3 regions of the Thalassolituus sp. UBA6592 genome follow, and region 2 is predicted to be linked to each of the others. Evidence: predicted binding sites of a transcription regulator. Region 2 holds the regulator's gene; each other region holds the start of a gene.

Region 1 (9,689 bases), on a different contig from region 2:
CTCATTAATGTGACTCTGATCGTACCGTTTGTATCGGCAGCAGAATATGACATACCACATGAATTTGAGGCTGGTACCCCGGCACTTGCTTCTGAAGTGAATGAAAATTTTTCACAGGCTAAGTCTGCTATTGATGACAACTCTCAAGCCATTGAGAACCTGACGACCGCTCCTTGGCCTGTTAAACAAGCCCATTCATATAACAATTCTTCTCAATTATTTTACGATGGAGATTATCATTTACTGGATATAGGCGGAACGCTGACTAATACTGATCTTGAAATTAGTTTGGATTACACCAGTGATATTGTTGTTCAGTTTATGGCTGAGTGTGCAGTATATGCATCAGATGAAATGACCTATATTGATCTGGATATTCTTGTGGATGGCGTATCCATTCCACCTACGAATTCAGATAATGCTCTTTGCACATCTGATGGTTCCCATTCCGGTAATTGGACTAGTGTTGCGGCTCTAGGTATTGCTGCAGGTATGACTTCAGATGTTCATACAGTTCAGGCCCGGGTAAGGTTTTTTGATTACGAAACCGGAGAGTCAGCACGTCTGGATGATATCGCGGTTGTTGTTACCGCTACAGCAAAGCCTGTGTCACTTTCGGGAGGGATTACAGATGAACCTCTTTAAAGTAGTAAAGTTATCTAATCTGCTGGCGTTCCCGTTATTGATTGTTCTGCTTAGTGCATGCGGCGGAGAAAGTGGTCGTTCGCCAGCAGATAATAGTGCTCCGGACTTGATTGAACCTGCGCCGAACCTTCAGCAGACAAGTCTGAATTGGGATAACGATGAATGGACCAATCATAACTGGCAATAGGGGAAATACCAGTGCTGACAGCATTGGCTATTTCCCTTGCGTTCTTATCACCAATCCGCGCTGGTTAAAAAACAACCTTCTCGAACTGTGGTGGGATCTGTCTTACCTTCGTAATAACTCCCCTGTATACCTCACTGTTTGATAGTGCTCAGCCGGCATAAGGGCGTTGTTGATGTGCTGGTCAGGCGTATAATGGACCGGCTCAGCTCAGGTGTTGACAGGATTTTGGGATGATCTGTTAACGGTGATGGCTGGCGCATCTAATTTATCTGATGAAATGGAGTCAAACAGCGATGGTCAGCATTAATCTGGTAGGCGGAGAGAAGGGTGGTATTGGTAAATCCGTCCTGTCCAGGGTTCTGGTTCAATACCATATCGATAAGAATATTCCTTTTAAGGCGTTCGATGGTGATCTCTCCCATGGCGCACTGATGCGTTATTACGGTGAATTCGCAGAAGCCGTTGATATCCGTGAGTACGAAAGTGCTGACCGCATTGTAGAGCAGGCGGTTGAGTCTGGTCTTAATGTTGTCGTTGATTTGCCTGCTCAGGCTTCCACTGCAATTGATCGCTGGGTAATGGACAGTGGTCTGACAGAATTCGGTGAAGAACTGGGTGTTAAGCTGACCCTGTGGCATGTGATGGACGACGGCACAGACTCTGTTCGTCTGCTGGATCGTGCGCTCAGCGTGTACGGTGACAGTCTGGATTACGTGTTGGTTAAGAATCACGGCCGCGGCAGTGATTTCTCATACTTTGATGCGTCGGAAGCAAAAGAAAAGGCGCTGGAATACGGTGCCCGTATTATCGACTTCCCGGAATTACACGCCGCTTCCATGCGCAAAATCGACCGTGTTGGTGCGAGCCTGTGGGCTGCTGCCAATAATAAAGACGAAGCGGTTGGGCCAACCCTGGGTATGCTGGAGCGTCAGCGTGTTCGTGTATGGCTGAGCAATGCGTATAAATTACTGGATCAGGTATTTGCCGGCGAGTGATCTGAACTCAGATTTGTCTCAGAGCGGGCTTCTGAAGCCCGCTTAAAAGCCCGCTCCGTAGCCCAAACGGTGGTCCACAGAGGGCGAACCTGTACCAGGTTTACTTTCTGATCTGTCCTGAAGCAGCATGCATTCCGACGCTGCTCATAAAATAACAGCCTTCAGGCACTTTCGGCGTACGCTTTGCCCAACAGCAGATTGGTGCGCAGGGGAGTAACATCGGTAGCGGCTTCCATCAGTTCGTGATACCAGAAGCTGTCCACTACATCGCCCACGCAGACCACGCCAATAATGCGATTGTTTTGCAGCACCAGCTTTTTGTAAATCCCCATTTCAATGTCCGACATGCGCAGAATTTCGATACCTGCTTCAGTGTCTTCCTCGTCAATATCAAAGCGCCCGATACTGTGCATATCCAGCCCGGAAACTTTGAGTTTGGTCAGATGTGTACGCTCGCGATAGGGTTGTTTCTCCAGCTCGTCATGCAACGCTTTATCGCTGGTGAAACGCAGAGTCAGTTTTTTTGCCAATACTCTTGCCTGATCCCAGATCGGAGCGACCAGACCATAGGTATTTTTTTCGTATTCACAGCATTCGCCCAGCGCAAAAATATAAGGATCTGATGTGGTCATGTGTGCATTGACGACAACGCCGCGGTTGCAATCGATGCCGGCCAGCTCACCGGGTTCTTTATTTGGGGTGATACCGGTGGCGAATACAATCAGGTCGGTATGCAGGGTTTGCTGGTGGCTGTCCGCCTCGATAATGATCTTATGAACCTGGTTGTTTTCTTTGATCAGCTCAACCGGGCTGGTGGCGGTTCTTACATCAACGCCACGGTGGTTCAATTCTGCGTAAAGAATATCGGCGGCTGCACCGTCCAGCTGGCGGTTCATCAGCACCGTGTTACGGTGAATCAGCGTGGTTTTTACACCGCGGGACTGTAACCCTGTAGCGGCTTCAACACCCAGAAGACCGGCACCAATAACCGTCACATGCTGCATGCTGTGCAGTCTGCTTTCCATGGCGTCGACATCTGACATGGTACGGAAGCCGATAACGTTTTCAGCGTCACTGCCGGTGACTGGCGGAATAAAAGAGCGCGAGCCTGTGGCGATAATCAACGCGTCATAAGAGAATTGAATATCGTTACTGAAGACGATTTTTTTAACCCGGTCGACGGCAGTAACCGGCGTTGACAGGTGAATTGTTGTTCTGTGCTGCAGATACCAGTCAGCATCATGTGGGGTAATATCCGCCAGAGTGGTTTCTTTCGCCAGCAGCGGCGACAGCATAATACGGTTGTAGTGAGCAATTGCTTCGTCACTGAGGATGTGCACCTCAGAAAAAGGATGATCAGTTCCTAATTCTTCCAATACCCGGTTAGCGGCCATGCCATTACCGATAATAATCAGGGTTTGATTCTTTTTCATGGCTGAAGTCTTCAGTGTCAAATCAATTAAAAACAGGGGAATAGTCTGGCTATTCCCCTGTGCTCAGTCTGATGATTGTGCTTGTTTAAGCAGCGCTATCAGAACTTAGCTTGACCCCATACCCACACTTTGTCGGTATCGGATTCGTTGTCGCCAGCAGAATAGCCTGCGTATTTCAGACCGATGCTGAAGTTGTCATCGATTTTCTTGGCGGCCAGGAAGTCGATTTCAGAACCTTTGTCTGCACTGCCTTCATCGGCAGAGAAGTCATGGTAGAAACCAACCAGTTTTACACCTGCAACATTACCGGCAACTTTCAGGTAGGTGTCAGACAGACCATCTGCCGGAGTGCCCAGGAATTTGTCGGCCCAGCCGTTGAAGGCATGCTTGGTAGCGAATGGTGTATTGAAACCGAATTCACCGTCATCGCTGCCCAGTGTTTCGTTACCCAGTGCCAGAGTTACACCGGAAACAACCACGCCAGCTTCCAGCGCGTAGTAGAGCGCATCATGCTCAACGCCACCGGCATCCTGATTCTGAGTAGCCAGTTCTGCGCGGTAGGTAACTGTGGTATCGCCCGCTGCAGTTTTACCGGTAAAGCTTGCGCCATAAGTGTTCAGGGTGAAGTCAGTGTCGTCCATGTCAGCCAGGTATGCGTAAGCAACCAGTTTGCCAGCAGCCAGACCTGTGTAAGCTGCGTTCAGGGCATGTGCTGACAGATCGGTGGAGTTGAACAGAATGTCGTTCACCTGGTCGATGTAAGCATAAGCCAGAGCAACATCATCCATTTTGTAGGTGAACAGAGCTGCATCATAAGTCTGTTCATTCTGGCGCCAGCCGACGTTACCAATGAAGCGGGCATTGTCGAGGATGATGCGCTGGCGACCAACAACGGCACCAAAGTTATCCTTGCTGTAAGACACCTGGAAACGGTTGATTTCAGTGTTTTCAGGATCAGCGACCACGTCGTAGTCAGCATCTTCGATGCGGTATTCGTCTACGATGGCGCGAACATCTTCCAGTTCAGCCAGAACTTTAAACCCTGCCATTGAAGGCGTTTCATAACCCACGCGGGAGCGCAGGGTCAGAGCTGTTGCGGAGTCGGTGGCATCGTCTGTGTCGTTAGTTTCGTAACGCAGACGGAAATCTGCCAGCAGGTCTCCTTTTTTCACGGTTTCGACAAATGCATTTTCAGCAACCGCTACCTGGCTCAGTGCCAGACCCAATGATACAGCTAAAAGGGTTTTTGTAGTTTTCATGGCTCTCTCCTTCGTTTGAAGCCGTTGTAATAATTTTCATAGCCGGTGGGCGCCGGCTAATCAGTTTTTATGCAATTTTTTTTTCCGGTTCTTGTGCAGGCTCTATGGCAGGAGCTGCGACCGGTTCAGGCTTTTTTGTCGCATTGGCTTGTGGAGCAGATGAAGTGGTGGAGTCCACTTTCTTTTGTTTTTCGTAAAGGAAACTTAATACAGCGGCGCGGTAGTGGTTGTACGCCGGATCATCCGCTAACTCGAGGCGGTTGCGCGGACGCTCCAGATTCACATCCAGAATTTCACCGATGGTGGCAGCCGGGCCGTTCGTCATCATCACAATGCGGTCAGACAGCAGTACTGCTTCGTCCACGTCGTGGGTAATCATGATGACGGTGTTGTTCAGGTCTTTCTGAATTTCCATCAGCGAGTCCTGCAGGTGAGCACGGGTCAGGGCATCGAGTGCGCCGAAAGGCTCGTCCATTAACAGAACGTCTGGTTCCATCGCCAGCGCGCGGGCAATACCGACACGCTGCTTCATACCACCGGAAATTTCGTCCGGACGTTTGTGCATAGCGTGGGTCATATGTACCAGGCCCAGGTTGTGTTCAATCCATTCCTTCATTTCGGCTTTGGATTTTTTGCCTTTAAATACCTGCTTTACGGCCAGCTCGACGTTTTCATAAGCGCTCAGCCATGGCAGCAGAGAGTGGTTCTGAAACACCACTGCGCGCTCAGGGCCGGGTTCGTTTACTTCTTTACCGTTCAGAACCACGCCGCCTTCAGTGGCCTGCAGCAGACCAGCAACGATATTCAGTACGGTGGATTTACCACAGCCGGAGTGACCGATCAGGGAAACAAATTCACCCTGTTGAATTTTCAGATTCACATCGCGTAGTGCACGGAAAGAACCTTTTGGAGTGTTGAACTCGATGCCAGCACCGGTAATTTCAAGCATTTTATTCATGACAATATCCTTTTAATTAACGCAGAGTGGCTGATTTGTCCCAGGACACATAACGCTGAATCATCAGCATGATGCGGTCGAGGAGGAAACCGATTAAACCAATGGTGATCACTGCCACCATGATGCGGCCGAGCGAATCAGAAGAACCGTTCTGGAATTCATCCCATACAAACTTACCGAGGCCCGGGTTCTGCGCCAGCATTTCAGCGGCGATCAGTACCATCCAGGCAATGCTCAGCGACAGGCGCAGACCGGTGAACATCATAGGTACAGAAGAAGGCAGTACGATTTTAATCACATGAGTCATGTAGCTCAGTCGCAGTACCTGGCTGACGTTTTTTAAATCCTGAGAAATGGACGCCACGCCTACAGCGGTATTAATAACGGTTGGCCACAGACAACACAGCATTACCGTAATCATGGAAGTCACAAAAGATTTCGGCACCATAGGGTCGTCGGTAACGTACAGAGCACTTACCACCATGGTCACCAGCGGCAGCCAGGCCAGTGGCGATACCGGTTTGAAAATCTGGATAATCGGGTTAAACGCCGAATAAAGGTTTGAACTCAGACCAATCACAATGCCCAGTGGCACTGCAATAAGAGAAGCCAGGAAGAAACCACTCAGCACGGTTACCAGTGATGTACCGATCTGGTCAACGTAAGTAGGCTTACCGGTGTATGGACGGATTTTTGGAACATAATCCGGATCTTTCGCCACACGATCAGCATTGCGTTTTTCCTGACGTTCGTAGAAAGCTTCCGCTTTCTCACGTTCAGTGACGTGTTCGTTCATCAGGTTTTTGCTTTGTGTAACCACATCGGCTGGGCCAGGGAACTGACCCAGTGATGTATTAATATTGCTGGCTGCTGCATGCCAGATCATCAGAAATACGAGAATACCGGCCAGTGGTAAACCCAGTGTTTTTAAAATTATCTGGATATTTTGACCGACGTTCTCACCTTTCGCAATTTTTACGACAGTTTCAAGCCAGGGCATGTTAGACAGAGCAATAGTCATGGTGTAACTCCTGTTGGCTGCCGTGCAGAGTGTGCTCCGGCAGCCGGGTTTTCATACGTTTTTCAATTGGTGTGTAACCGAAGGGAATCAGATTTTATCTGCGCCTTTCAGACCAATTTTAAATTTCTTCAGGTAATCATTTGGCTTGGTGCCATCGTAAGTGATGCCATCAATAAAGCCTTTCTGAGGTGCTTTAAAGCCAGTTTCGGTGGCGAAATCCGGGAAGTCTTTCGCATCCAGTTTGCCTTCGGCAATCAGTTCTTTAGCAGCAGCTGCGTAGATGTCCGGACGGTAAACTTTCTTCGCAGTTTCCATGAACCAGTCGTCAGATTTCTCGTCAGCAATCTGACCCCAGCGACGCATCTGAGTCAGGTACCAGATTGCATCAGAGTAGTAAGGGTAGGTTGCGTTGTAGCGGAAGAATACGTTGAAGTCAGGCACTTCGCGTTTATCGCCTTTTTCGTATTCAAAGGTACCGGTCATGGAGTTAGCGATAACGTCGTAGTCGGCGCCAACGTATTGTGGTTTAGACAGAATCTTCACAGCTTCAGGGCGGTTAGCGTTGTTGTTCGCATCCAGCCATTCCGCTGCACGGATCATAGCTTTAACCACTTTTTTGTGGGTGATCGGGTATTTGTCAGCCCATTCTTTGCTTACGCCGAATACTTTTTCCGGGTTGTCTTTCCAGATTTCGTAGTCGGTAATAACCGGTACACCAATACCTTTAAATACTGCCTGCTGGTTCCATGGTTCGCCTACGCAGTAACCGTAAATAGTGCCGGCTTCCAGAGTGGCTGGCATTTGTGGTGGCGGCGTAACAGAGAGCAGGGCGTCGGCATTAATCTGACCGGAAGAATCGCCTTTGTGTGGTGCGTAGTAACCTGGGTTAATACCACCGGCTGCCAGCCAGTAACGCAGTTCATAGTTGTGAGTAGAAACCGGGAAAACCATACCCATGTTGAATGGCTTACCTTCTGATTTGTACTTATCAACAACTGGTTTGAGGTAATCGGCTTTAATCGGGTGAACCGGCTTGCCATCAGCATCTTTTGGAATGTTTGGCTTCATCTGATCCCAGATATCGTTGGAAACAGTGATGCCGTTACCGTTCAGGTCCATGCTGAACGCGGTGATGATGTGCGCCTGGGTACCGAAACCAATGGTTGCACCCAGAGGCTGGCCTGCCAGCATGTGAGCACCATCCAGCTGACCGTCGATTACGCGGTCGAGCAGAACTTTCCAGTTCGCCTGTGCTTCCAGGGTGACGTACAGACCTTCGTCTTCAAAAAAGCCTTTTTCGTAGGCAACGGCCAGCGGTGCCATATCGGTCAGTTTAATAAAGCCGAATTTCAGTTCTTCTTTTTCTGCATATTCTTCTGCAGATACAGAAGGCAGACCCAGTGTGGCTGCACCCGCTGCCAGTACGAGGGCGCTTTTGATAAAAGCGCGGCGGATGGTGTTCAGTCCAGTCATTCCATTACCCCTTTTTTGAGCACAAAAAAAAGGCGCCACGACGTAATAACGTCGAAGCGCCTTTGCTTAAATAAAATGTTAGTGGAAATCGTTGGCCGCCATTGGCCGGAATTTCCTGACTGAGCACTGCTTAGCGATTAGCGTGCCAGTTTCTCCTGGGGGTGGGTATGTGTATGTTTTATCGAGGTTTTTAGGTGGTGCTGCCGCTTTTTGCCAGTCTGGAAAGCATGAGCGATCACATGCCTTTTATCCAAAAACGTGCATCAGATCGTGCCACTGCGCTGTCGTTGTGCATCGTTTCGTGGCCGATGGCGACAGAATAAGGTCTGCTTTGACGGCATGAATCCTGATAACAAGCGCAGCAGTGTTTGAATTTTGTGCGGAAAGCGCTTACTTTGACCATTCCGGGTAAACAACAGGGAAACGGATGCCAGTTACCCAGATCGCCAACCAAAAGCCGGGAGTTGTCGGGGTCGACCCATCTTTACGGCCAGTGATGCGGGTGTTAACGATCCCACTGGTTCTTTTTTGTCTTATCCTTTTATCTGTTACGACCGTACTATTTAATCTGCTGCAGAACTACACTGTGGCGCAGCGTGCCGAAACCTCTCTCGCCGATCTTGAATACCGTATGTGGCGGGCCATAGAAAGCCATCGTGAAACACTGATCTCTATCGAAAAACTGGTATCCGAGCAGGCGGAGCTGAAAGCTATGCTGATGGCGCGTGACCGGCGTGGATTGCTGATCGCGTTGCAACCTTATTACCACGACCTGAATCAAAGGCTTGGCGTCTCCCATTTTTATCTTCATGACCCTGATATGGTTAATGTCGTCCGTTTACACTGGCCCGAGCGTTATGGTGATCAGATTCAGCGCCAGACAGCCTTGGATGCGCATCTGCTCGGTGAGACCGTAACGGGTATGGAATTGGGTGGGATGGGCACCTACACATTACGGGTAGTGACGCCGGTCCGGCATCAGGGAGAGGTACTCGGGTATGTGGAACTCGGTACTGAGGTGGAGGACATTGCTGCCCGTGCGACAGTCGGTGAGCAGGTACGTTGGGTCGCTTTTATTTATAAAAAACTGATCGCTGAAACCGACTGGCAAGCTGGCGCCGACATGCTCAACCGGCAATACGACTGGCACACTTTTTAGAAGGTGGTGGCCATCAATCAGTCCGATGAAGTGCCAGGCAGATGGTTGGCGTTTCTGCAAAAAATGCCGGATGGTTATCAGGGTAACCTGCCGGATTATGATGACCGCAGCTGGTATGCTGGCACGGTGAGCTTCCCGGATATCCGCGGCGATCGGGTGGGCTATCTGCAGTTTTTTGTTGATGTCTCGTCACACCGTAATCAGGTCGCCAGCAGCGCGTACATTCTGTATGCCGGTGTTGTCGCAATTATTCTCGCTGCAGCTGCCTTTCTGTTTGTGATTCTGCGCCGCGCTGACAGCAATATTTCAACGCGTCTGAATCATCTTCATTACCTGGCCTATACCGATCCGCTGACCATGCTGGCGAACCGTAAGCTGTTTGCTGACCGGTTAATGTCCTCGTTAAAAATGGCAGCAGATAATGACCGCATGCTGGCGGTTTTATTTCTCGATCTTGACGACTTTAAAAGTGTTAACGACAGCCTCGGACATTCTGCCGGCGATGAATTACTGCGTCAGGTGACACGTCGACTGAATGCCTGTATCCGCGATGGAGACA
Region 2 (11,438 bases):
CGCAATGGCTGATCTCTGCGGTTGAAGGCACCATGACAGATGCGGATAAAACCCTGCAGCTGATCAATGACGTAAAAATCCGCCCGCTCGACACTGCAGCCAATCATAATCTGCTGATCCGCACTGAGCGCCTGACATACCACCACAGCACCGGCATCGCCGAAACCGATCAGCTCGTCACCATTACCAGTGACCGCGCCAACATGACGGCCGTTGGTATGCGCATGGACGTTCCGGCTCAACATATCCGCTTTAATGCAGAGGTTAACTCACGTTATGAACCTTAAGTCTCTGACCGCTCTTCCCTTCTCTCTGCTGCTGGCGATTCTGACATCAGCGGCTCAGGCCTTGCCGGAAGACGAACAACAGGAACTGGTTATCCGCTCCCAGCAGGCGGAAATGGATCGCCGTACCGGTGTCGTGATTTATCAGGGTAATGTCATTCTTACTCAGGGTACGCTTAAGATCGAAGCCGACCGGCTGGAAATCCTGCATGAAGGCAACGTATTAAAAAGCGCCGTCGCCGATGGTAAACCGGCACGTTACCAGCAGCAGATTAATGTCGGTAAGCCAGTCACTTACGCCAATGGTAAGCGCATTGAATATCTGAGCGATCAGCGTGAAGTAATCATCACCGGAGACGCCAATCTGAAACAGGGTGGCGATCAGTTCAGCGGTCAGCGCCTGACTTACGATATGAATGCCGAGACGGTCAAAGCCAACGGTGGCACCAGCACAGTTAAAGAAGGCGAAGAAAAGCCGGAAGACTCCCGGGTACGGATGGTGATCCAGCCTAAGAAAGACGATAACGCCGCGGAATCATCCGGCAATAACGCGGAGCCGTCCGGCAACAGCACTGAGCAATCCGGAAGCAGCCAATGAAAACACTGAAGGCAGAACATCTGGCCAAAAGCTACAACGGCCGTGAAGTAGTCAAAGACGTGTCCATGGAAGTCAGCAGCGGCCAGATCGTCGGCCTGCTGGGTCCGAACGGTGCGGGTAAAACCACCTGCTTTTATATGATCGTCAACCTGGTACAGGCCGATAAAGGCACGATAACCATCGACGGCGAAGACATCAGTCACCTGCCAATGCATGGCCGGGCACGCAAAGGTATCGGCTATCTGCCGCAGGAAGCTTCCATCTTCCGCAAGCTCAGTGTGTCAGACAACATACTGGCCATTCTGGAAACCCGCAAAGACCTCAACCGCAAACAGCGTCTGGAGCGTCTGGAAGGCCTGCTCGACGAGTTCAACATCCAGCATATCCGCGACAGTCTGGGCATGGCCCTGTCCGGCGGCGAACGCCGGCGGGTGGAAATTGCCCGCGCTCTGGCCGCCGAACCGTCCTTTATTTTGCTCGATGAGCCTTTCGCCGGGGTTGACCCAATTTCCGTAGCTGACATCATGGACATTATCCGTCAGCTGAAAGCGCGCGGAATTGGTGTACTGATTACCGACCACAATGTGCGGGAAACCCTCGCCATCTGTGAAAAAGCTTACATCGTCGGTGGCGGTCACATTATTGCAGAAGGAAATGCCGACGAAGTACTCGCCAGCGAACAGGTACGTAAAGTGTATCTGGGGGAGGACTTCCGCCTCTGATCAGAGCAGCGAATGGATTCAGATACGCAGGAGGATACTCCTGTGCAGTGGGACTGGCCCAACCTGAAGTGACCAACAAATCAGGTTGTGGGTTCCCGGCCTTGGCGTATAATGCACAGATTGTGCCGACTATGGGTAAGTACTGAACTCTATGAAAGCGTCTCTTCAGTTAAAGATGGGTCAGCAACTGACCATGACCCCTCAGTTACAGCAGGCAATCCGTCTGCTGCAGCTCTCTACCCTTGACCTCCAGCAGGAGATTCAGGAGGCACTGGACGCCAATCCTATGCTGGAAATGGAAGAGCACGAGGGTGACGATACAGCGGATCACTCCTCTATGGAGGTGTCCGAGAGCAAAACAGAAGTTACTTCCAAAGACGATTCCGATACTCCGGAACTGGACGAACAATGGTCCCAGGAACAACTGCCGGACGATCTGCCGGTAGACAGCCAGTGGGACGATACCTATCAGGCAACAGCCGGTGTTTCTTCCGGCAACAGCAACGCCATCGACGACGACTTCGATTACGATTCCCGCCACGCCTCCACTGAAAATCTGCAGGATCACCTCGAGTGGCAGCTTAACCTGACACCAATGTCCGACGCTGACCGCGAAATCGCCACCATGCTGATTGATGGCGTGGACGACGATGGTTACCTGCACACCACCATTGAAGATGTGGTGGAAAGCATGGACCCGGAACTGGAAATCGAAGAAGAAGAAGTTCTGGCCGTCCTGCATCGCCTGCAGCAGTTTGATCCGGCCGGTGTTTTTGCCCGCGATCTGCGTGAATGCCTGTTGCTGCAACTGGCGCAGCTGGCACCGGAAACCGAATGGCTGAAAGAAGCCCGGCTGGTAATCAGTGACTACATCGAATTACTCGGCAGCCGCGATTACCAGACCCTGATGCGCAAGACCCGTCTGCGCGAAGATGATCTGAAATCTGTACTGTGCCTGATTAAAGAACTGAACCCGAAACCCGGTGCCGGCGTCAGTGGTGAACAGGCAGAATACGTTGTGCCGGATGTGATCGTGCGTAATGTGCGCGATGAATGGCGGGTCGAACTGAACCCCGACATCGCACCCAAACTGCGGGTGAATGCGGATTACGCTGCACTGGTGCGTCGTTCAGACAACAGCACAGATAATGCTTTCCTGCGTGATCACCTGCAGGAAGCGCGCTGGTTTATCAAAAGTCTGCAAAGCCGCAATGAAACCCTGCTGAAAGTGGCCACCAAAATTGTTGAGTATCAGATCGACTTCTTCGAAGAAGGTGAAGAAGCGATGAAACCTCTGGTGCTGCACGATATTGCCGAAGCGGTTGGCATGCACGAATCGACGATTTCCCGTGTGACCACACAGAAATACATGCACACCCCGCGTGGTATTTTTGAACTCAAGTACTTTTTCTCCAGTCATGTCAGCACAGATGGCGGCGGCGAATGCTCGTCCACTGCTATCCGCGCCATGATCAAAAAGCTGATTTCAGAAGAAAATGCCCGTAAACCACTCAGTGATAACAAAATCGCAACTATGCTTGGAGAACGCGGTATTCAGGTTGCACGACGCACCGTAGCCAAGTACCGTGAAGCTATGTTGATTCCACCTTCAAATGAACGTAAACAGCTGATTTAGAACACTGAATTTAATCCTGAAGCTGATTAAATAGTAAAAAACAGAACCAGCACACAAGGAGCCTGGAAATGAAGATCAATATCAGCGGTCACCATGTAGAAATTACCGAAGCCCTGCAGAGTCATGTCGACGACAAGATGTCGAAGCTGACCCGCCACTTCGACAACATCACCAATGGTCAGGTTACTCTCACTGTGGTGAAAGGGCGCATGACAGCAGAAGCAACCGTCCACGCCAGTGGCACAGATCTGAACGCCAGTGCAGAAGGCGACGATATGTACGCCGCCATTGATCAGATGGTAGAAAAGCTGGATCGTCAGCTTCTTAAACACAAAGAAAAACTGGTAGCACGTCAGAAAGGTCAGGGCTGATTTTTTATGGAACTGAGTATCGGCGACATTCTTACGCCAGAACGCGCATTAATTAATGTAGAAGTCTCCAGCAAGAAAAAACTGCTGGAGTTTCTGTCTGGCTTTGTTGCCGAGCAGCTCAGTGACTGCTCAGCCGACGATATTTTCGACAGCCTGCTCAGCCGCGAGCGGTTGGGCAGCACCGGCATTGGGGAAGGCATTGCCATTCCCCATTGCCGTCTGCGCCAGTGCACTCAGGCCATCGGCATTCTGTTGCGCCTGGCCGAACCTGTGGACTACGACGCCATCGATCAGAAACCGGTCGATCTGGTTTTTGCTCTGTTAGTGCCGGAAGAAGCCACCGAAGAACATTTAAAAGTACTGGCCATGCTGGCCAGAAACTTCAGCGAAGCGGGTTACCGGGAAGCCCTGCGCAATGCCCCGGACGCTAAATACCTCTATCAACGGGCGCTCGCCAGCGCTTAACCCAGGGATATGGAGATAACCGATGCGCCTGGTAGTCATCAGTGGACGTTCAGGATCAGGTAAATCCAGCGCACTGCACGTGCTCGAGGATCAGGGCTTTTATTGTATAGATAACCTGCCCATCTCCATGCTTCCGACTCTGGTCACCCAGACCGAAAGTGAAGAAAAGCTGTCCCGGGTGGCCGTCAGTATCGACGCCCGCAACCTGCTTCACGCCTTCGATAACATCGACGAAATCCTGCACCAGCTGCCCAATGATGAATACCGCCTGGATGTCATCTATCTGGATGCCAGCGAAGAAGTTCTGCTGCAGCGCTTCAGCTCCACCCGGCGTAAGCACCCACTGACCAGCCCACACCTGTCGCTGGCGGAAGCCATTGATCAGGAAAAAGAACTGCTCGACCCCATCGCCAATCTGGCGGATCTGACCCTCGATACTACCAATATGTCGGTACACGAGCTGCGCAGTCAGATCAAAATGCGGGTCGCAGACAAATCCAGCAACGATATCGCCATTCTGTTTGAATCCTTCGGCTTCAAACACGGTATTCCCATCGATGCCGATTATGTTTTTGATGTGCGCAACCTGCCGAATCCCTATTGGGACCCGGGCCTGCGTGCACACACAGGGCTGGAACAGCCAGTGATTGAATTTCTTGGCAACGAGCCACAGGTGGCGCTGATGAAAGACGATATTGCCGGTTTCATCCGTCGCTGGCTGCCGGCCTTTATCGAGGCAAACCGCAGTTATATGACCATCGCCATCGGCTGCACCGGTGGCCAACACAGATCCGTTTATGTCGCCGAGCGATTGAAAGAGGAATTCGCTGATCTGTACAGCAATGTGCAGATCCGCCACCGCGAGCTGAGCAACCAGGAGTCCTGATGATTAAAACCCAGCTGACCATTATCAATAAACTGGGCCTGCATGCCCGGGCTGCCGCCAAACTGGTGTCGACTGCCTCGGCCTTTTCCAGTCAGGTAAAAGTCGGCTATCCGGAGCGTATGGTTGACGGTAAAAGCATCATGGCGGTGATGATGCTGGCCGCCAGTAAAGGTACCGTTCTGGAACTGCACGCCGAAGGTAACGATGCGGAGGCTGCGGCGGAAGCCATCACCGATCTCATCAACCGCCGCTTCGACGAGGAAGAATAGGTTTTAAAACAATTAATTACACGCATTCTTGCGAGTAGTTTCATGGTATCTGTTGTCTGACCCGGATACACTCTCAGTTCATATAACCCGCCCCGGAACAAGGTACGATGGCAGAGCAAAGCGAACGCGCCCGGACAAAACTGCACAGTCTTAACGCAGCTCTTGAGAGCGGCGCGATGACGCAGGTCCGCCGTATCCTGAACTCGGGTCTGGCGCCGGTTGATATTGCCCACCTGATTGAATCCTCACCGCCTAAGGCGCGTAAGATTCTGTGGGAGATGGTCGACAAGGAACTGGAAGGTGAAGTACTGCAGAATCTGAGTGAAGAGCTGCAGGGTCACTTCCTGAGCGATATGAGCGCCGAAGAAGTCGCCGATATCGCCTCCGAGCTCGACACCGATGACGTCGCCGATATGCTGCAGGCGCTGCCGGAACGTGTGACCCAGGAAGTTCTGGAGTCCATGGACCAGCAGGACCGGGATCGCCTCGAGTCAGTACTGGGTTATGCCGAGGACAGTGCCGGTGGTCTGATGAACACCGACACCATCACCATCCGTCCGGACATCACTCTGGATGTGGTGCTGCGCTATCTGCGCCGCCACAAATCCCTGCCCGCCATGACGGATAACCTGCTGGTCGTCAGCCGTAACAACGAATTTATCGGTACCCTGGCCATCAGCAAACTGCTGGTCAGTGACCCGCATCAGACCGTGCGGGAAGTGATGAGTACAGACGCCAAAATCATTCCTGCCACCATGCATGACAGCGACGTTGCCAAACTGTTCGAGCGCCACGATCTGGTATCCGCTCCGGTTGTCGACGACGATGGCGTGCTGGTTGGCCGGATCACCATCGATGACGTGGTTGACGTTATCCGCGAAACTGCGGACCACTCACTGATGAGTATGGCCGGTCTGGACGACGAAGAAGACACCTTCGCTCCGGCCCTGAAAACCAGTCGCCGCCGTGCGGTATGGCTGGGTATTAACCTGCTGACCGCGCTGGCAGCCTCCGCCGTGATCGGCATGTTCGACGAAACCATCGAAAAAGTTGTCGCACTGGCTGTACTGATGCCGATTGTTGCCAGTATGGGCGGTATTGCCGGCAGTCAGGTACTGACCCTGGTGATCCGTGGCCAGGCACTGGGACACCTCAGCGGCAGTAACTTCCGCTGGCTGTTTAACCGGGAAATCATTGTCGCCGCCATCAATGGTGTGCTGTGGGCGGTGGTTATCGCCATCATCACCTTTGTCTGGTTCAGGGACCCGCAGATCGCCCTGATCATTGCCGCCGCCATTGTCATCAACCTGCTGGTTGCCGCTGTGGCCGGCGCTGGCCTGCCTCTGCTGCTGAAAGCACGGGGAATTGATCCTGCCCTTGCTGGCAGCGTGGTTCTGACTACCGTCACAGATGTGGTAGGATTCCTCTCCTTCCTCGGGTTAGCGACCCTGTTCTATCTGTGAACCGAATACCAAATACTATGAAAGATGATCAATACGAAGACGACGACATCGAATATGTCAGTAAGTCTGAACTGAAACGTGATGCTGAACGCCTGAAAGTCATGGGCAAAGAGCTGAGCGAAATGACACCGGCCAAATGGGCTGAGCTGCCGATTTCAGAGAATCTGCGCAGCGCCCTGAAAGAAAGCCAGCGTCTGAAGCAGAATGAAGCCAAACGCCGTCACCTGCAGTACATTGGCAAGCTGATGCGCGAAGAAGATGTCGATGCCATTCAACATGCGCTGGATCTGATGGACCCGTCGAGCGAAGTCTTTGGTCGCCTGATCCGTCAGCAGGAAATGTGGCGTACCCGCCTGATTAACGACAACAACGGCCTCAATGACTTTATTGAGGAATATCCGCATGTTGATCGCCAGCAACTGCGCAACCTGGTACGTAACGCCAGTAAAGAAATGAGCAGTGAACCGCCAAAACCTGGCAGTAACTACAAGAAGCTGTTTCAGCTGATCCGCGAAGTCATGGCTGACTGAGCGCCACGGCGCCCGCAGCCCCACTTCTGCACATCACTCCGCTGTATTTAACGCCACGTGATTCAGCGGCATAGCCCGGCGGATTTCCTGCAATCGCTGCAGATCAATATCCGCCAGGCTGACACCGGGTTCTTCGCCCGCCATGGTCAGCACTTTTCCCCAGGGATCGATGACGCAGGAATGTCCCCAGGTCTGGCGCTTGTCATCGTGCCAGCCACACTGGTCTGCAGCAACGATATAGCACTGATTCTCCACCGCCCGGGCAGTCAGCAGCGTCTGCCAGTGCACCTGACCGGTTTTATGGGTGAACGCCGCAGGCACCAGCAGGACTTCTGCACCGGCCGCGGTTAATGCCTGATACTGTTCCGGGAAACGCACGTCAAAGCAGATACTCAACCCCAGCTTGCCCACCGGACTGTCGATAACCACCAGCTCATTGCCCGGCGCAAAGCGTCTGGATTCTTTATAGCTGCCCTGAGTGTCGCCCACATCCACATCAAACAAATGAATTTTATCGTAGCGCGCAACCTGATGACCGCGATGGTCGAACACCAGACACGCAGAACGCACCCGCGGATCTCCGTCAGGGGAATTCTGCGGCACCGCACCGGCCACCAGCCAGATACCAAATTCACGCGCCCACTGCGATAACTGTTTCACCCAGCCATCATCGTCGGCCAGAGCCTGAAACTGGCTGCCGTCGAGGGTCAGAAACATCTCGGGTAACAGCACCAGCTGCGCTCCGCATTCTGCAGCTTCACGCACCATCAACCGGGCTTCACCCATGTTGTAAAGCACATCGGCCTGACTGTTCATCTGTACTACGGCTACCTGACTCATTCGTCATCGTCCTCCATCAGATTAAAGACATCCAGAACACTCATTACCCGGCGCCAGATACCGCGCTTCTCTTTTTTGCCGTCAATGGTATTGTTGAAGGCTTTATCAATTTTCAGATCCGGCTGCTGCCAGGTACCGGTAAGGTTATAGCGGGCGCTGGTGAAGCGCGCCAGTTCATCACCGATCAGCTTTTCCGTGACATAGATGGAGGCCGCCACCGGCGGTGCCAGACCCGCCAGCAACGCCACAATCGGCAATGTGCTGGAGACCGGGAAGGTAACTACCATCTTCATATCCAGGGTTTCATCCACCAGATTGGTACTGCCTGAGGTCAGAAAAGTACCGCCGGTACCGTCCATACTCAGAGGCTCGGTCAGCGTCAGCAGACCATTTTCAATTTTGGCTTTGCCGCGGAAAACGTCAAACGCCACGCCCTCCTGATAGATATCAGAGAAATCGAGCATCAGACGGCGGGAAATGGCATTGAAGTTAAGGGCACCGAAGGCTTTCAGCGCACCGGTGCCTTCTGCCGCCATGCTGCCATTGCGGATGCGCAGGCTGGCCAGGCCATTCAGTGTCGGCGTATTGAACGCCATGGGTGAACCGTCCCAGCTCATCTGCAGCGAGGCATTCATATCATTGCCTTCGATCACCGCCTCCTGACGGAAGGCGCGCTGTATTGCACCCAGATCCTTACTGGTCAGGTTGAGCACATCCAGCCGGGTTTTATGGCCATCCGCTGTGTGATCCCAATACACGTCACCTTTTACTTTCAGCCCCTTGGTATCACTGTCGATGACATGAAAGACGGTGCCTTTGTCCTGAGGTCTGGCTTCCAGCTGCCAGCGCCCGAAGTTACGGGTGCCAATGTAGAGCTCCGTCAGAACCATGTTAAATGCCGGAATATCCGCCGGCATCATATCCTGCAGCGGATCTTCCGGACTGAAATCTGCCTGGGATGACGTTCCGCCTTCAGCTGCGCGCTGTTCATCATCCAGCTCCGCCAGCGACTGTGGTTCCTCAGCTTGCGGTGGGAAATGGATGTAATCGAGGTTCAGATCAATCGGACTGTTGTCCGGATAAAGAGTGGCCTTACCTTTGATCAGCTCGCTGTTGAAATCGAAGGTCCACTCGTTCCAGCGCTGATTGGCAATAACCGTCGCCGGGCCGGAGGGCGTTCCCCACAGATTAACGTCATCAAGTGCAATATTGATCATTCGCACCGGCCCGGACTGAGCAGCAGCATGCTTAGCCGTACCTGTGGAGGCCGTTGCGCCATTCAGCGTCTGACGACGTTGCGCAGCCTGCTGTTTTTCTTCCGCGTCCAGCAGCGCCATCATGTGCTGCCAGGTTTCCCACCAGACATCGGCCTGCAGGGTTTCACTGATGCTGCCGCGGATTTCCAGACCTTTGTCGCTGGGCAGGAAAGGTTCGGTATCACCGAGATAAACCTGCCCGCGGTTCAGCCCTTCATCATCCAGTGCCAGCGCCGCTCTCACCCGGTCGTCATACACCAGATTAATGCGGGTTTCGCGTCCGGGCTGCACTTCCACCGCCAGCTGGCGCTCTTCATCCGCCGCCTTACCGTAGGGGTAAGGCAGGTCGATCACGGTATCTTTAAGAGGCGTATTCAGCAGGAATGTGAGGTTATCACCGCCAATAGCCAGATCCGCGCTGTAATTCATCCGCCCACTGACCGGATCGAGCAGCACTGTCGGCAACCATTCGCGCACTTCGGCAATGCCCGCATCACCATCGGCATGCAGCTGAATATCAAAACCCTCTCCGCGTTTCAGCGAAGCAATCCTGCCATTAAACGCACCGCCAAAGGTCTTGCCGTTTAACGCATCGGCGTTCAGCCCGTCGGCGCTGGTGTAATTAAGCCGCCCATTGATATCACTGAACGCGAGGTTCAGATCCGGCAGTGTGAGCTGTGTGTCTTTGATATCGGCCTGCAGGCGGATGTCGGGCAGCGCAGCCTCCTCTCCCAACGGCATCTTCAGCTGTAACGCTGCATCCACCGGGCCGTCGGCCTGCCAGCTGTCGAGCTGGTTATTCACCAGCGACTGCAGCGGTGTTGCCGTGAAATACTGAATGGCTTCGCCGGCATCGCCCTGCAGATGGGCCCGCACATCCAGTAAAGAGTGTCCGTCGCGTCCGGGAGTGATGGTCACACGACCACTGCGGTTAACCAGAGTACCGCCAAGCGTGCGCCCCTGATCAATATGCACGTCCAGCTCCGGAGCGCGTAGCAGCAGACGCCCGGAAAGCTCCTCTGCCGCCGGCCAGTCCGCCAGATATTTCACCCGCGCATCGCTGAAATTGAGATACAGCTGGGCGGAATCCGTGTTGGCAATATGCTCATCGTGCAGAGGACGGCGCATGACGAAAGCAGCATCAGTGAAGTGTCCGTCGGTGACGCTGTCATCAATCCAGCTGCGGATGCCATCGTTCAGCAGCGCTGGCACCAGCTGATGACGCAGCGAGGCCTCGGCCTTTGGCATCCCCACCATCAGATTGATGGCTGATTCTTTGTTGCTGCCAATACGCGGCAGAGTTAAGCCAAGTTCAACCGCCACCGGCCAGATGCCGGGATCGTCTTCGGTACCGGAAAGATAGCCGTTCAGACCATTAACCTGCAGACGGGCATAATCCGGCTCCACTGACCAGAAAAAACTGCCGTGGGCCTGCTTAAGATCCCAGGCATTGTCGTAAATACCGCTGAGCAGCATACGGAAATCTTCACTGTCGACATCCAGACGGCCACCGTGTGGCTGCAGCTGCACCTTGCCTGAGATATCCTCAAAGGCCGGAATACCGCTGTAGGCGTCGGTGCTGACCTCATGCAGGTTCGCTTTAACATCCATTTTCCACGGCGTGCCGGGGATTGCCGACAGATGCACAGCACTGGCCTGGCCACGGGCGTTGATGTTACTGATATAACGATCAAACGGTGCCGGCAGCAGACTGTGGCGGCTGAGGAAGTCGGTTGCTTCGGCAATATCCGCCTGTGGGATACCCACCTGCCAGCCCTTGTAAATCAGGCCGGTGGAGGCTTTCAGCGCAATAGAACTGAGACTGAAATCATTGAAAGGTAGGGTCTGATCAAAGTGCGGGCGCACCTGCAGGTGCCAGTCCTCACCATTGTGTTTACCCGCCACCCGCAATGTGCCATTGCTCAGGGCAATTGGCTCAGCTTTAGTCGCGATGGTCAGCTGGGGAATATCGGCATTCAGGTACAGAGAGCTTAAGTCGCCATCACTGACCGTAAGCCAGGCTTCTGCGCCGGCGCTGAAGTTATCCACTTTCAGACCAGACGGCAGATTATCCGGAATAAAACGGCTCCATTCCTGCGACTGTACGTCGAGATAAAC
Region 3 (11,438 bases), on a different contig from region 2:
TCAAATTCAGCCGACTGAAGCCACTTCTTTTTCAGTTGCAGGCAACGACTCTTTGTATTTCACAATGGCGTTACAAAGATATTCCGCATCCTGTTTTACCCCGCCAAAACGGCCTGATCCCCAGGTGTGTAACCATGGCAGTCCGATAAAATACAGACCAGGTTCGCTGGTGATTCCACGGTCGTGGCAGGGATGCCCCTGACCATTAAAGACTGCGGCGTCGAGCCAGCTGAAGTCCGGGCGGAAGCCAATGCACCAGATAATAGAGGTAATACCGGATTCGGCGAGATTCAGGTGTGTGCGTTCTTCTGCAACTTCCCACACAGGTTGATAGCGGGATGGTCCCTCTTCCGTGGTTACTCCCTGCTGCTCAATCCAGCTGTCGATGCGGGCATTGATGTTGTTGTAGGTGTCATCGGCTTTTTTCAGGTTATCGGTGAGGTTAGGTTTAAACAGCAGATTCTCGCCATCAAACTCGGTCATCTGACCAAACAGTTCCATACCTTCAGTAGCAAATTTACGCAGGTCAATATCGCGGCCGCCATCACGTCCGGTGACATAGTGATTGGTTTTTTGCGCAACGTTTTTACCTAACGGATGCTGTTTGACGGACATTTCGTAATAGCCCATATCATCCAGCCATTCGACGGCATCTTTGCCACGGTAAAAACGCGCTACCCGTGGTGCATCACCGGTGGCGAGAAATACTTTTTTACCTTCCAGGTGCAGGTCTTCTGCAATCTGAGCACCGGACTGACCGGAGCCAACCACCAGCACGGCACCTTCCTGCAGCTGCGCGGCATTTTTATATTGTGCAGAATGCAGTTGCTGAACGCTTGCCGGAATACGTTCGGCCATGCGCGGAATAACCGGTACGTGATAACCACCGGAAGAAACCACAATCTGGTCTGCAGTAAAATCACCTTCTGAGGTGTTAACGTGGTAAACGCCGTTATCGTCCATGCTGACCAGATTGACGGTCACACCTTCATGCACCGGCGCATTGACCTGTTGCGCAAAGCGTTCCAGCCATTCAATAGTCTGTTTGCCGGTCATAAACCCCTTCGGATCATCACCGTCATAAGGCAAGCCAGGAAGATCACACTGCCAGTTAGGTGTTACCAGTGTAAATGAGTCCCAGCGTTCATTTTTCCAGCCGTGCAGGACTGTATTTTTTTCAAATACGACATGGTTTATATTTTCCTGTTGCAGAAAATAACTCATGCTCAGGCCGGCCTGTCCGCCACCAACAATAATAACATCAACGTGATTGTGCTTTGTGCTTATCATAACATTCTCTCTTATTTCACTCATTATTTGCCGGATAATATTTTTTAATTCCGGTTATTTAATTTCGTCTTTAATAATTTTTTTATTCATCGCGAAATTTCTGACATAGCCAGAATGGCTACCGTAGCGTTCTGATCGTTATAGCTCTGCGCTTTTATTTTTAATTGCCCCAGCTGATCCGCAGCGCTTGAGCAGTAATAGCCATAACTGGCTTTTACCCGTTCACTGGCTTGCGTCAGCGCTTCTTCTGCTTTGTGCATAAATTCGCTCAGTGGCATTTCATCACCGGGGCTGAAAGCGCTGAAAATAACAGTGGAAGGTGAATAACATTGCTGCTCTACGCCATCTGGCCAGCGGATATAAAAGTTAACTGCGGGCATAAGCTCTCCCTGACGGACGGGTGCCGCCATAAAAATAAATGGATATTTGTTAGGGCCTGTTAAAAATCAGCCGCAATCTGTCATCGGCAAAACCCTGTCAGACTGTCTGTATAAAGGTCATAGAATTTGTACTCTGCATTACCCTGACTGATCTGCAGTATCCGGCTGTCGGTGATATTGCCGATTGCTGCAGCGGTTATGCCGCGTGCCGCAAAAGTCTCCAGCAACTGCGGTAACCTTTGTTCGTCCGTGGTCAGCAGATAGCCGAAGCTGGGAAATGCGCACAGCCAATCCGCCATGGAAACCTGCGGCGGTTCAGGCAATTGATCCAGATTGATACGGGCGCCACACTGCGAGCTTTCCAGCAACATAATGCTGGTGCCCAGCAAGCCTGCCTGGCTGATATCTTTGCAGGCGTCAGCCAGTCCCTGTTCGGCAATCAAGGGCAGCAATTCCATATCGCCACGCAGACGTTCAGCCGGTGCGCGGGTGGCGGCATTCCAGTTCAGGCTGTCGTGTTCAAACTGCCCCCGGTGATCAATCGCCGCCACCAGTATCTGTCCCGGTTGCGCGGCAAAGGCGCTAAATAAACGTTTAGCGTGACCGAGCACAGCCACTGCCAGATTGGCCTGGTCAGAACGGATATTGGTGTGGCCGCCAACGATGGGAACGCCAAGAGCAGATGCTGCATCGCGCATACCGCGCAGTAATTCCGCCAGTAGCGGCTGATCACCGTCACACCAGAGCGCATCAACCACCGCAGTTGGGCGTCCGCCCATAGCGGCGATATCGCTGCAATTCACCATGATGCTGCACCAGCCGGCAAACCACGGCTGCTCCGTCACGAAACGGCCCTGCATCCCTTCAATGGCAAATAGCTGATAACCACTGTCACCGTGCGGACCGGCCGGAATGGCTGCGCAATCGTCGCCGTTCGGATGCCAGCCCGGCGGTAATGCCGGTAAGTGTCTGCTTACTGCGGCGATATCCTGCTTCATACCGATACCGCTGCGCTGTGCAACGTCTGCCAGCAGTCTCTGCAGTGCGTCGGCTGAGGCGATTGTGTTCATAATGCCGCTACCTTGTGCTGCTGCCAGCTACTGTCCAGAAGACCTCCCCAGATACCGGTGTGGCGGTATGGGTTACGGGCTTTCACCACGAAGCCGCTCTGTGGCGTGTAACAGGGTGGATAAGCCGCCAGGTCTGCCTGCATCAGGGCGTGCTCCATTCCATGGATTTCGCGGTATTCAATGGTCCGCCAGTTCAGGCGCTTAAACAGCACTTCGTTCTGCACCTGAACCGTAGCGAGAAAGGTACTGCAATCCAGTGCATGGGCGCTGCTCACCGCCAGCCGGATCAGCGTGGAACCCAGCTGTCCCTGACTGCGGAAATGCGGGCTGACGGCCAGTCGCGAGCCATACCAAAGACGCTCGCCTTCGCAGTGAATACGTACCGTGCCGACCACTTCCTGATGCCAGCCACCGTGATTGCCCAGCGCCACCAGGGTGCGCGCGCGATCATCCACTGCATCGTGATCATCGGCTTCAAACAGATGCTGTTCAGCGCAGAAAACCTGCCGCCGCAGGGCGTAAGCCTGCTCCACTTCCCACGGTAACGTGGCCCACTTGATGGTGTAATCTGAGTAGTCGGGATGATGCATCGCTATTGCCCTCTGCCGCTGGAATCGCTGGCTTCTGCAGCGGCAGCCTGTTCATACTGTGACAGCGTCGAACAGGCGCCACATTTGCTGCACCCGGCTTTGCCGGTTTCTGCCGTCATGCCGGCGGCATACAGTTGCTGGCCCAGTGGCCGCAGAATACTTTCCATAAAGGCGGCGTCCGGCGACGGATGATCTTCCAGCGGCGTGCCTCTGATCGGCACGAAGGGCACGACAAAGGGATAAACGCCGATGTCGATCAGCTGCTCACAGACCTGCAGAATAAATTCCGCGCTGTCACCCAATCCTGCCAGTATGTAAGTACTGACCTGCCCGCGCCCGAACACGGCGACAGCGTCACGGAAGGCTGCGAAATAATCTTCCAGCGTGTCTTCGGCTTTACCTGGCAGAATCTGTTCGCGTACGGATTGCGTCAGCACTTCGAGGTGCATGCCGAGGCTGTCGATGCCGGCGTCTTTCATGACCTGATACCAGGATGAATCGCGCGGCGGCTCGCACTGGCCCTGAATGGGAATATCCACCACAGCTTTCACTGCCCGCGCGCTGGCAGCCATCACTGCCGCACCACGGTCGGGCGTCGCTGGTGTGCCGGTGGTCATAATCATCTGGCTGACGCCATCCAGTTCCACCGCTGCTTTGGCGACTTCTGCCAACTGCGCAGGCGTTTTTTCCGCGATCGTCCGTCCGGCGCGCAGCGACTGCCCGATTGAGCAGAATTTGCAGGCTTTTTTACGGCTTTCGTAACGGATGCAGGTCTGCAGAATCGTCGTGGCCAGCACGTCACGGCCGTGCAGGGTGGCGATATGAGAATAGGGAATCCCATCCGCTGTTTTGCCCTGATAAAAGCGCGGCTCGCTGGTAAAGCTGACGTTATGCAGCGGAATCAGACTGTTTTCCTGATGCTGAATAATCTGCTCACCGTCAGTCAGTGATTCCACAGAAAACGGCGAATCCCAGGCCGATTCAGTGTAAATGGGCACCATCACGGTTGTGCCATCCACTGTCACCGGCTGATGATCGGACGGCCCCGCACCGCCACGGCGGACCATATGCCGCTGTTCCGGGCGGGTCAGACGCAGACCACGGGTCTGCAACTCAGTCAGCAGACGCTGAGTCGATTCGGCAGAGGGATTCATTATGTTCTCCTGCAATAGCGGATGTTGTCTGAGCTTCTGCCCGGACATCCTGCGGATGCATTGGTTGTTGGTAATCCGCGGGCTGATCATTAATCGCCAGGCGCAACAACTCCGGCCGCGCGTAATGGCCGACGGAATCCATCATGCGTTTGCGTTTGGTGATCAATCTGAAATCGAGGTCGGCCACCACCATACCTTCGCCCTGTGTCAGCGCTGGTGCCAGGTGCTTGCCTTCCGGCGAAATAATCGCGGTGTTACAGCCATCGCGCAGCGCCTGCTGTAACTTTTCATCCGGGGTAATGGATTCAATCTGTTCATCGGTCAGCCAGCCAGTGGCATTGACCACAAAACAGCCGGATTCCAGTGCGTGATGACGGATGGTTGCTTCAATCTGGTCAGCAAATACCGGCCCCACCAGAGAACCGGGAAACTGGCTGCAGTGAATCTGTTCGTGCTGCGTCATCAGCGCATAACGCGCCAGCGGGTTGTAATGCTCCCAGCAGGCAAGCGCTCCGACGCGGCCGACCGTGGTGTCCGCCACTTTCAGGCCAGACGCATCGCCCTGCCCCCAGATCATGCGTTCGTGATAGGTCGGCGTAATCTTGCGGCGTTTCAGCACCAGCAGACCGTCGGCGTTAAAAATTAACTGAGTGTTGTAGAGGCTGCCGTGATCACGTTCGTTCACGCCCAGCACCACCACCATGCTGTGTTTGCGCGCCCGCTCTGCCACAGCATCAGTGATCGGGCCGGGCACCACCACGGCTTCGTCGTACAGGCGCAGGTGCTCGGGACCACACTGCACCGCCGGCAGGACGAATGAAAAATACGGATACCAGGGGACAAAGGTTTCCGGGAACACAATCAGCTCAACGCCTTTGGCGGCGGCTTCATCCATCGCGTTCAATACATTGGCCAGCGTGCCGTTGGCGCTGCGGAGGTCCGGAGCGATCTGAACGGCCGCGGCCCTGACGGTTCTGCTGTTGTTGTTAGCAGTCATGGGCCGCGTATTCCTTACAGAGTCCAGGTATCGATGATCACTGCGTTATCACGCATGTGCAGCAGTTTCAGATCCATCACGTCGAGCGGATTGATCGGGGTAATACCTTCCACCAGTGAAGGTTCGCCGTGACCGTACAGCGCCTGCAGAGCAAAACGGCAGCAGTAAACTTTACCGCCTTCCGCCATAAACTTTTTCAGCTGGTTGGCATAGTTCTGATGACCCGGAAAAGCTTCATCACCCAGTGTCGGGAAACCACGCTGCAAACCCAGAGTTACGCCCGGGCCGTACAGCAGAATGGACGTTTCGTAACCTTTGCGCAGCAGACGGGTTGCCTGCAGCATATTCACCAGACCAATAGACCCTTCGAAGGCCACGGTGTGGAAGGTCACCAGGGCTTTTTCACCTTCTTTAGCTTTAACATCCTCAAACACTTTTTCTTCGTAATCGACGAAGAAATCACCGTCTTTATGCATTGGCTGAGTAACTTTTGGCATTTTTCTGCTCCTGTTGGATTTATAAGCTGATCACAATGGGCATCTCCCGATGCGATCAATAAGTGCAATCAAGTCAGAGCAATCAGGGGGCCAATATTGCGTTAAGTGATTGCTATCAATATGCAATCAATGAGTTGTCAAACTCCTCAGAAGAGAGAAAATTTTTTTAAAAACGATGGAAATACAATCAATACCCGATCAAATTAATATGGTTTTTTGCACTATATCCGTGCCCAAAAATACCGTTCTGCCCAGAGAAAACGCCACCTTTATGCAAATATAGTTATATACTGAAATCTGACTGACAGAACCTGAAATAATGACTGGCTCGCTGTGGCAATAGATGCAATCATTGAAAAATTGATCGCATCTACATACAAGAAGAGAGTCTCCACACATGGAGAATCTCTCACCAGGGAAACGATGAAAAACACAGAACTCGTGCGCTGGGCGCGCCGTCTGAAAAACAGTGAAGGTATTCCTGCCTACCGGCTGATTGCCGACCTGATTGCCGAAGACATCGACAGTGGCAGACTGCAGATCCGCGACCGGCTGCCACCATTACGCGATCTGGCCACAGCCACAGGTATCAATTACACCACCGCCGCCCGTGCTTACCAGGAAGCCAAAACCCGGGGGCTGATAGATTCCCGCCCGGGATCAGGCTCTTTTGTTAAAGGTCAGACGGCCACTGTCCGCCCGGATCTGGGCAATTATGAAATGACCATGAACCTGGTGATCGAGCCGGCCATTCCGACGCTGGTCGAGCAGATCCGCGACAGCGCCATCGGCGTTATGGCGCAACGCGATATTTACTCCATGCTGCGTTATCAGCCTTTTGGCGGCACTCAGGATAATCGCGAGGCGGCACTGGTATGGCTCGATAACCGCTTACCCAATCCGCAGCTGGAACAGGTGCTGATCTGCCCCGGCATTCACTCTGCACTGGTCGGTCTGATGAGCACCCTGGTCGAAAAGCATCAGGTGCTGTGTGTGGAAGGACTGACCTACCCCGGTATTAAAGCCATCGCCTCTCATCTCGGTATCAGTCTTTACTCTCTGCCACGGGATAATGACGGGCCGCTGGTAAAACCGTTCGAAGAGATCTGCAAACTCGGTAATGTCGGAGCCATTTACCTCAATCCGACCCTGCAGAACCCGACCACTGCCACCATCAGCAAGAATCGTCGCGAAGCCATCGCCGATGTTTGTCTGCGTTACAGTATTCCGGTGATTGAAGACGAGGCCTACACCATGCTGGCGGAAGAAGCCCCGGTCAGTTTCAGTGAGCTGATACCGGATCTGAGCTGGTATATTACCGGAACCTCAAAATGCTTCGGTCCTGGCGTACGCTCGGCTTTTCTGCACACACCCGGTAAACGCAAAGGCCAGCGACTGGCTGCCGTCATGCGCGTACTGAATGTTATGTCGAGTCCACTGACCGATGCACTGGTCAGCCGGTGGATACTGGATGGCACAGCGGATCAGATGATTAAAAGTATCCGCCGCGAAGCCATTGCCCGCTTGCGCATAGCCGAACAGGAACTGGGAAAAAATAATATCCGCTCTGCCGATGGCGCTTTCCATCTATGGCTGCCACTGCCCAAACACTCCGACTGGAACCCTTCCGAACTGGCCGTTCATCTGCGCCAGCAGGGTGTCAGTGCAGTCTCCAGTGCTGCATTTTCCACTGACAATAATCCACCTGATGCGGTGCGTTTATGTTTCGGCGGGCCGATCGGACGTGAGCAATGGCAGGAAAATGTGCATCAGGTGGCTGAAATCATTGAACATCCGAGTTACCTGAGTACCGGTATGCATTAAAGCAATTAAGCAAAATCTGTTACGGTCGAATAATTCCGCTACAGAAACCGTTCTGACAAAACGCCGCTGCTGTCGCCAACAGCAGCGGCGTTTTTTGTATCTGAGTAAGGGCACAGTGCAAAGCCTGACGCAGTTCATTTCAATCAGCACAGCCAAAGGCTATAGTGCCGCCTCCGGTTCATTTCTGAATTGTTGATGGATACCTGCAAATGGAAGCGCTTTTATCGTTATTCGCCCTGTTGATTGTGGTGCTGTTTTTTACCGCACTGGTGCTTGGCAGTGTGGCTTTTTTTCGTGTCCGCAGTCTGCAGCAACAGCTGCAAAGTATGGAAAAGAAGTTTGATAAAGCATTGCGGCAGCTGATGCTGAATCAACAGCAGAAGCATACACAGACAAGCGACACTGAGCTTTCTGCAACTGAACCATTAACAACACCAGCAACTGCGCCATTAACAGCATCAAAACCACCAACAACAGCATCAGAAACAGCACCGGAAGCTGAAGCTGCTGCAGAGACTCAGCCTGAAGCGCAAGCCGTGCCATTCGCTGCAGCTGCATCAGCACCTGCCGCTTCCATTACCGAAGCTTCTTCCGTTACCGAAACCTCCTCAGCTCCCTCAGTAGCGACACCATCAGCAGCGAAGGAACCGGGTTTTATTGATCGCCTCAGCGATAATATGCGTAATCACTGGATGGTGTGGCTGGGCGGCATCTGTGTCGGTCTGGCCGGTATTTTTATGGTGCGCTATTCCATCGAACAGGGCCTGCTGGGGCCGCAGGCTCGTATTATTCTGTCGCTGCTGACCGGCACAGGTTTACACATGGGCGCAGAATGGCTGCGCCGCAATAAAGGCCAGAATCCGGTGTTTGCCGCTCTGGCCGGTGGTGCCAGCATTATTCTTTATGCAGCCTTATTTGCCGCCTTTAAATTATTACCCGGTGTGTCGCCAACGCTGATTTTCGCCGCTCTGGCACTGGTGTCCTTTGCTACCCTGGCACTGGCGCTGAGGCACGGTCCGGTGCTGGCAACTCTGGGCATGTTAGGCGGCTATATCGTGCCTTTGCTGGTGAATACCGGCTCAGGCAATATCGCCATGGCGCTGATTTATATAACCATACTCACAGCCTTTTCGTTGTGGCTTGTTGCCTATGTACAGAAGCGCTGGCTGTGGGCCGGCGTGATTGCCGGCAGCCTGTTATGGTGGCTGCTGAGTCTCGCAGCGTCGCCGGCAGATGGTGTGCGTTCTCTGTATTTGCTGGCGCTGGCGTATCTGTTCCTTGCTGTTCCGCGCTTTGACTGGTTACTGACTCAAAAAAGCGAGAAAGAAGACCAGCGCAGTTGGCTGCAGTATATGCAGCATTACATCCGCGAAAACGCAGACTGGCCTGCCCTTGCCGGGCTGGTGCTTATCGTTATCGCCCAGGCCATTACCCTGACTATAGAAGGCGTTGCTGACAGTCACTACTTTATTGTTCTGCTGTTACCGGCGCTGCTGCTTGGCGCAAACCGCCGCGCTGAACTAAATCCTCTGACGGCACTGCTGTTGCCACTCATTGTGCTCGCCACATTTGTCAGCTATCTCAGTGAGCAGCAGAATCAGCTGCTGTTTATCGCCCCGGATATTGCTGATCAATCCGCACTGGCAATACGCTTTATGTTGTTGGCGGTTCTGTATTGCAGTGTGTCTTTATGGCTTTTGCGCCGGCATGTGCGTTACCCGGCTTTCTGGAGCGGACTGGCGAGCGCCACACCGCTGCTGTTAATGGCAGCCGGCTACTATTTATTCAGTGCTTTTCACAGCGACTGGGCCTGGGGGCTTATTGCTGCATTATTAGGCCTGTTGTATTTATGGTTGACCCGCATCAGCAAAAACCTCAGTGATCTGGTTACTGTGGTTCTGATTACCGCCGCCCATGTGGGCTTTTCACTGGCAGCTGTAATTATGCTGGAAGAAGCGACTCTTACGCTGGCAGTGGCGGCACAACTGGTATCTATGGCTGCGTTACAAAGACATTATCAGCTTGCCTTTATGCCCTGGGTGATCCGCGCCGTACTGGCCATCGTCGTCTGTCGTATTACCTTTAACCCATGGCTGCTGAGCTATCCGCCGGGCAGCCACTGGTCGCTGTGGACCTTTGGTGGTTCAACCCTTTGCAGCGCCGCTGCAGCATGGATTCTGCGCGCTCCGGAATTCCGCAAAATGCAGGCCTGGCTACAGGGCGGTGCCATTCATCTGCTGGTATTAACTCTGGCAGCTGAAATCCGCTACTGGCTGTACGACGGCGATATTTTCCGCCAGCAATTCAGTTTTACCGAAGCCAGTCTCGACGTATTTATCTGGGGTACGGCTTCGCTGATTTATTTCTGGCGCGCCGGGCAAAGCCAGTACATGCAGAAGTTTTATCATATTGTCAGCCTGATTCATCTGGGTCTGGCCGGAGCGACTTATGCGCTGATCATACTGCTGCGAGATAACCCGCTGTGGACCCATAATTCCGCAATAAGCAGTGAGATCGGAATACTGCCGTTGTGGAACCTGTTACTGCTCAGCTACGGCATCCCAACACTGATCATGGCCGCCTGGTGGTATCTGCGTCGTGATCAATATCGCTACTACGCAGCCGCCGCCGCAGGTCTGAATGCGCTGCTGTTTATCTCGCTGGAAATCCGTCACCTCTGGCAACAGGGTGCAATGAGCCTGAACCAGCACACCAGTGACGGTGAACTTTATACCTACTCGGTAGTCTGGATGTTAATCGCCGCTGCGGTTATGACCGCCGCACAGAAACTGCAGCAACAAACCCTGTACCGTGCAGGTATGGCATTGCTGCTGGTCGTGGTCGCCAAACTGTTTTTAGTCGATATGTCAGGGCTCACGGGGCTTTGGCGGGTAGCATCTTTCATGGGGCTTGGTCTGGCACTGCTGGGGCTGGCATGGTTACATCAGCGCTTCGCACCTGCCCAAGGTGAAACCGGCCAGGATAAAGACGGTAAAGGTGAAACCGGTAAAAATGAAGCTGCGGTAAAATAGCCTGTTCATAACCTTTCACATGAGCTTCGAATGAGTGCAGTAAGAAAACTTTTTAACGTTTTAACCAACATGAAAGATATGCTGCACTTTTTTACACACCGGATCCTGACAGCGTTTGCCACCACTGCTGCTTTGCTGTCTTTTACCTGTACTTCTCCACTTGCTGCAGAAACGGACACAGATAAAACGCCTGCGGGGGGAATACAAAAAAGTGATTCTGCCGGCAACACAGCTGCGCACGAACAACAGCAGGAACAACAACACGAACGGCAGCAACACATAAGCGAATTCTCGGTGCTGCATCAGTATGCTCAAATCGCCTCAGATACCTATCTGCCAGATAATGAACTGGCAGCACAGCTCGAAAATCAGCAACAAACGCTTATTCACCAGTCACTGATTGCGGATCATCAGGTCAGCTATTTTCTCGCCGAAGCCAACGGCATTCAGACCATTGCCATTCGCGGTACTGCAAACCTGACCAATGTTATGGTCGACCTGAGTGTAAACCTGGAAGCCGATGAAGCCCTGGGAATAACCCTGCATAAAGGTTTTCGCTCGGCGGCATCTGCCGTCTATCAGGATGTAAAACCCTATCTGAAAA

The links. The regulator sigma-54, encoded in region 2, starts transcription at its own class of promoters, with help from an activator protein. The targets are predictions, from matches to a motif close to TGGCACNNNNNTTGCTNT.
Region 1: the regulator sigma-54 is predicted to act here: its motif matches at 8,102-8,119, upstream of B2Z72_RS18760 (CmpA/NrtA family ABC transporter substrate-binding protein).
Region 3: the regulator sigma-54 is predicted to act here: its motif matches at 6,054-6,071, upstream of B2Z72_RS09720 (MSMEG_0572/Sll0783 family nitrogen starvation response protein).

The regions. Positions count from the first base shown of each region.
Region 1 is NZ_DJIO01000188.1:755-10,443, forward strand. Features, by position in the region: gene B2Z72_RS18730 (hypothetical protein) at 1-645, shown strand, start outside; gene B2Z72_RS18735 (mobilization protein MobD) at 1,105-1,827, shown strand; gene B2Z72_RS18740 (NAD(P)/FAD-dependent oxidoreductase) at 1,989-3,260, opposite strand; gene B2Z72_RS18745 (alginate export family protein) at 3,359-4,519, opposite strand; gene B2Z72_RS18750 (ABC transporter ATP-binding protein) at 4,587-5,477, opposite strand; gene B2Z72_RS18755 (ABC transporter permease) at 5,494-6,498, opposite strand; gene B2Z72_RS18760 (CmpA/NrtA family ABC transporter substrate-binding protein) at 6,586-7,971, opposite strand; gene B2Z72_RS18765 (cache domain-containing protein) at 8,399-9,130, shown strand; partial or broken gene B2Z72_RS18770 (putative bifunctional diguanylate cyclase/phosphodiesterase) at 9,176-9,689, shown strand, end outside.
Region 2 is NZ_DJIO01000146.1:20,763-32,200, forward strand. Features, by position in the region: gene lptC (LPS export ABC transporter periplasmic protein LptC) at 1-287, shown strand, start outside; gene lptA (lipopolysaccharide transport periplasmic protein LptA) at 277-882, shown strand; gene lptB (LPS export ABC transporter ATP-binding protein) at 879-1,604, shown strand; gene B2Z72_RS14550 (RNA polymerase factor sigma-54) at 1,756-3,240, shown strand; gene hpf (ribosome hibernation-promoting factor, HPF/YfiA family) at 3,309-3,611, shown strand; gene ptsN (PTS IIA-like nitrogen regulatory protein PtsN) at 3,618-4,076, shown strand; gene rapZ (RNase adapter RapZ) at 4,099-4,962, shown strand; gene B2Z72_RS14570 (HPr family phosphocarrier protein) at 4,962-5,231, shown strand; gene mgtE (magnesium transporter) at 5,339-6,694, shown strand; gene yjgA (ribosome biogenesis factor YjgA) at 6,712-7,224, shown strand; gene B2Z72_RS14585 (carbon-nitrogen hydrolase family protein) at 7,258-8,064, opposite strand; gene B2Z72_RS14590 (YhdP family protein) at 8,061-11,438, opposite strand, start outside.
Region 3 is NZ_DJIO01000105.1:8,130-19,567, forward strand. Features, by position in the region: gene B2Z72_RS09690 (MSMEG_0569 family flavin-dependent oxidoreductase) at 7-1,290, opposite strand; gene B2Z72_RS09695 (MSMEG_0570 family nitrogen starvation response protein) at 1,377-1,670, opposite strand; gene B2Z72_RS09700 (sll0787 family AIR synthase-like protein) at 1,751-2,740, opposite strand; gene B2Z72_RS09705 (MSMEG_0567/Sll0786 family nitrogen starvation N-acetyltransferase) at 2,737-3,330, opposite strand; gene B2Z72_RS09710 (MSMEG_0568 family radical SAM protein) at 3,333-4,484, opposite strand; gene B2Z72_RS09715 (Nit6803 family nitrilase) at 4,444-5,481, opposite strand; gene B2Z72_RS09720 (MSMEG_0572/Sll0783 family nitrogen starvation response protein) at 5,496-5,978, opposite strand; gene B2Z72_RS09725 (PLP-dependent aminotransferase family protein) at 6,402-7,802, shown strand; gene B2Z72_RS09730 (DUF2339 domain-containing protein) at 8,012-10,834, shown strand; gene B2Z72_RS09735 (lipase family protein) at 10,865-11,438, shown strand, end outside.